Regions from separate parts of the Sporosarcina sp. USHLN248 genome, predicted to be linked through region 1. Evidence: predicted binding sites of a transcription regulator. Region 1 holds the regulator's gene; the other holds the start of a gene.
What was found. The regulator LexA, encoded in region 1, represses DNA repair genes until DNA is damaged. The targets are predictions, from matches to a motif close to CGAACATATGTTCG.

Region 1 (2,470 bases):
GAACCATCCTATATGCCTGGCTATTCCGATGATGTAATCATGGCTGCTGGAACATTCATACAAGGATCGAGTATCGAATTGACAGCAGACGGACCGATCCGACCACCTTATACTGCATATGTGCAAGGCGGTTTGACATATGAACACGTAAAAGCGGCAGTTATGTCTTCTATGGAACAACTATTGAAATCGCAAATGGTGAAATAATATTATTAATAATTAAAGCTTTAACTCACGTTAAAAGGAGAAACACTCAACTACGAGGTTTCTCTTTTTTTAAAGCGCCCTTATTTGATTACTTTGTACCGGAGTTCAGCAAATTGATTGAATCTCCGCATTCCTTTTAAAGAGAGATTTAATTGTTGATTTCCTTCTCTGAATAGGGGAATACCTTTGCCAAGTATCGTTGGGGCAACTGTTATAATCATTTCATCAACTAACATTTCCTCAATAAAGGAAAGCAACAATTCTCCGCCACCAACAATCCAAATGTTTTTTCCCTCTTGGCTTTTTAGTTTGTTGACAAAACGATTTATATTACCATTTACAAATTTTACATCTTCCGTATTTTCTATTATAGATCTTGAAAATACGTAGCATTCTTTGTTCTTATATGGAAACTCCCCTGAATTTTCCTTTATTATCCAATCGTATGTTCTTTTCCCCATTAAAATGGTATCCACAGTGTCGTAAAATTCTGTAATTCCATTATCACCTTCACCTTCGACATTAAAAAGTCACTCTAGAGACTCATCCTCAGTAGCAATATATCCATCCAAACTTGAAGCAATAAATAATACCACATTTCGATTTTTACTCATTAAATTCTCCTTTACTCTTTTTTAGAATGTTCTCTGAGGCTTTGATTGATAAATAAGAACTTTAAAAGGTTTTCAGACAAAATTCGAATATTTTTCTTGAAAAATTCTAAACAAAAGGGAGTGTCACGAAATCGTGTGTCACTCCCTTTAGATGTATGGATAAGTTCAGTTGAAAGCAGCTAGACATTAATGAATATGTCGGTATACGCCAACAACTTTTCCTAAGATGGAAACGTTGTCTACGATAATTGGTTCCATAGATTCGTTTTCAGGTTGCAATCTAAAATAGTTTTTTTCTTTAAAGAATCGCTTTACTGTCGCTTCATCCTCTTCAGTCATTGCAACGACAATCTCCCCATTATTGGCAGTATGTTGTTGTTTGACGATGACGTAATCTCCGTTCAAAATACCTGCATCAATCATACTTTCTCCCATTATTTCAAGCATGAAAAGGTGGTCATCAGAAGTTCCGTAAGTTTCTGGTAGCGGGAAATACTCTTCGATATTTTCAATTGCAGTGATTGGAAGGCCGGCGGTTACTTTCCCTACAAGCGGAACGTGCAGAACTCCCGCTTTGAGTGCATCATGACCTTCAGGGTCTAACACTTCTATTGCTCTTGGTTTTGTAGGGTCTCTACGAATATACCCTTTACTTTCCAAGCGAGCTAAATGTCCATGGACTGTAGAGCTTGAAGCTAGTCCTACTGCTTCTCCTATTTCACGGACGGACGGGGGATACCCTTTTTGCCTTACTTCTTCTTTTATGAATGTCAATATATCTTGTTGTCTTTTCGATATTTTTTTCATTTTTCTCACCCCTCGATTAAAAGTTGTCTTAGGAAGTTTGTGGTTTCTTAACCACATTCGTGATTATTCCTTAAAAAGAGTATAACAGGTGTTCGAGTGGTTTGCAAACAGAGGTTCGAGAAAAACTGTTGACTTATAGGAATGCCTGTTCTATAATGGGAACAAATATTCCGAACAGACATTCTTGGAGGGGTTTTTATGAAGTTCATACAAAAATACGGATACATATTGTTCATGATGTTGCTCTGCTCTACATTTACTCTCTTTTGGGTTATGAAGCATTCACAACCGAATGACTTCGTAGAAATTACAATTTCCGAAGGGGATACGTTATGGGGGCTTGCCGAACATTTTTCCGAACATGAAGAGCCTCGTCAATGGATACGAAAAGTAATAGACATGAACGATTTAAGTTCAACAACGATTAAATCAGGAGAAACGCTCAAGCTGCCAGTCTATGCAAATTACGATGCCAATGCTATAGTATTGGCGGGTGAGGAACGATGAAAAATTGTGTCATTTACTGTAGAGTCAGTACAGAAAAAAACACGCAGGAACCTTCGTTAAGAAGGCAGGAAGAAGAGCTTATAGCGCTTGCTCAGAAGTTAGGGTATCATCATTTGAAAACATTTTCTGACAAGCATAGCGGTTATGATATTGAGCGAGAAGGATTACTTGATCTGCTCGATTACATCAAAACTGAAAATATTGACGCAGTTTTAATACAAGATGAAACAAGATTAGGTAGAGGGAACGCGAGAGTGGCCATTTTACATTTGCTATCGAAAACGAACATATCGATTATTACCAATCATGATAGCGGCAATATTGCTTTAAACGAA
Region 2 (2,470 bases), on a different contig from region 1:
CTCAGTTCCTGCTTTAATACGTGCAATATTGGCTCGATGCCTATAAAAAATAAAAATGGCCATGAATCCAACGATGATCATAAGATAGATATCACCGCTAATAACGAAATAAATAATACTATAAATAAAACCGACTACAGCTACGATCATTGAGGATAAAGAAACCATCTTAGTAAACTTCAGTGCTATCAAGAATACAAGTAGCACAACGATAAAAATTGGCCAATTATATCCTAATAAAACACCGCCTGAAGTCGCAACAGCTTTCCCTCCTTTAAAGTTCGCAAATAGAGGAAACATATGGCCGATTACGGCGAGCGCTCCTAACAAAAGTGGGTGAATCGTACCTGCAGCGAATAGTGGCAAAAGCGGTAAAAGGACCGCTGCCGTTCCTTTTAGAATATCAAGCAAAGTTACAACGATACCAGCTGTTTTACCTAAAACGCGGAACGTATTCGTAGCACCTAAGTTCCCACTGCCATGCTGGCGTACATCAGTTTTGTAAAAAATCTTTCCAACCCAAAGTGCAGAAGGGATGGAGCCAAGCAAATAGGCACATATAATAAGAATGATATTTTCCATGATGTTCCCCTTTACTATCATTATTAAGCAAATATTCTTCTCTCATACTGTGTGAGAGGAGTGTGGGCTACTGTTCTTAAGAGCTGTTCATTAACGCCTACTCTTTAAGAATGGTAAGCAAATTACGACTGTCAATGCAAACTTGCTTGGCCAATCGTATGTTGGATTTAGCCTACAAAATCACGAAATTTCGAAGTAGTAAACCGATCAAACCTGTTTCAAAATCCGCGCGCAAAACATAAACGCAAAATTGACATTAGTTGTCCTTTTAGTCTATCAGAACAGTAGAGCGCCGACAATATGAGGAATGGATTTATAAGAAAATGCATGCTTCTATTAAACGATATATGGGTAAAATTACAAACACAAATGCCTTATCTCATTGCATAATAGCGCTTTCTTATATACAATTAATTGAGCGACATACCCGGAACGTTGATTTGACAAGGTTTACGGGAAGCAGTACGATAGATTTAGTATAGAACATTCGTTTGATGGGGGTTGCGATTTGACGAAGAATGTATCAGTAACAGCATATAATGATGACTCCATTCAGGTCTTAGAAGGCCTTGATGCGGTTCGTAAACGACCGGGAATGTATATCGGTTCTACGGACTCTAGAGGACTTCATCATTTAGTGTATGAAATTGTTGACAATGCAGTTGACGAGGCATTATCAGGCTTCGGTTCGGAAGTGGATGTAACAATCCATATAGATGGCAGTATAAGTGTAAGGGATTACGGTCGCGGTATGCCTACAGGTATGCATAAGACCGGGAAACCGACAACCGAGGTTATCCTTACCGTCCTACATGCCGGAGGAAAATTTGGTCAAGGCGGCTATAAGACAAGTGGAGGGCTGCACGGCGTCGGTGCATCGGTTGTTAACGCTTTGTCCGAATGGTTGGAAGTGACGATTTTCCGTGATGGGAAAAAATATCGTCAACGCTTTGAACAAGGCGGCAAGCCTGTAACAACACTTGAAGAAATCGGAAATACAAGGGAAAAGGGGACGTTGATCCACTTTAAGCCTGATCCACTCATATTTTCAACGATTAAATACCAATATGAAACGTTATCGGAGCGATTAAGAGAATCTGCTTTCCTGTTGAAAGGTTTGAAAATCGTTTTAAAAGAAGAAGGTACTGATAAACATGACATTTTCCATTATGAAACGGGAATAGAAGCCTTCATTTCTTATTTGAATGAAGAAAAAGATGTCATGCATGATGTCGCTTATCTGGAAGGGGAAGCGGAAGGAATAGAAGTGGAGTTCGCATTTCAATTCACAGATGGCTATTCTGAAACGATTTTGTCTTTTGTAAACAATGTGCGTACAAAAGATGGTGGAACACATGAAACGGGAGCCAAAACAGCAATGACGCGCGTTTTTAATGAATATGCACGAAAAACGGGCTTATTGAAAGACAAGGATAAAAACTTGGATGGCTCGGATATACGAGAGGGTATTTCAGCAATTATTTCTGTGAGGATTCCGGAAGAAATTCTACAATTTGAGGGACAGACAAAAGGAAAATTAGGTACAGGGGAAGCACGTACTGCGACTGACTCGATCATTTCCCAACAGTTGCTATATTTTCTTGAGGAAAACGCTGAATTGAGTGCTAATTTAATTCGAAAAGCGATACGTGCTCAACAGGCGAGAGAAGCAGCGCGAAAAGCAAGGGAAGATGCACGCTCAGGCAAAAAGCGGAAACGTTCAGACACGTTGTTGTCTGGAAAGCTTACACCTGCTCAATCAAGAAATGCTGCAAAAAATGAACTGTATTTAGTTGAAGGAGATTCTGCGGGAGGATCTGCTAAACAAGGCCGGGATCGGACATTCCAGGCTATTTTGCCATTGCGCGGTAAAGTGATTAATACCGAA

Region 2: a site for LexA is predicted at 1,063-1,076, ahead of parE (DNA topoisomerase IV subunit B). Genes of this name have one in related genera too.

The regions. Positions count from the first base shown of each region.
Region 1 is NZ_JBBCZC010000004.1:118,153-120,622, forward strand. It holds gene WFH04_RS02875 (methionine gamma-lyase family protein) at 1-207, shown strand, start outside; gene WFH04_RS02880 (dihydrofolate reductase family protein) at 288-668, opposite strand; gene lexA (transcriptional repressor LexA) at 1,008-1,628, opposite strand; gene yneA (cell division suppressor protein YneA) at 1,827-2,135, shown strand; gene WFH04_RS02895 (YneB family resolvase-like protein) at 2,132-2,470, shown strand, end outside.
Region 2 is NZ_JBBCZC010000021.1:54,007-56,476, forward strand. It holds gene plsY (glycerol-3-phosphate 1-O-acyltransferase PlsY) at 1-582, opposite strand, end outside; gene parE (DNA topoisomerase IV subunit B) at 1,091-2,470, shown strand, end outside.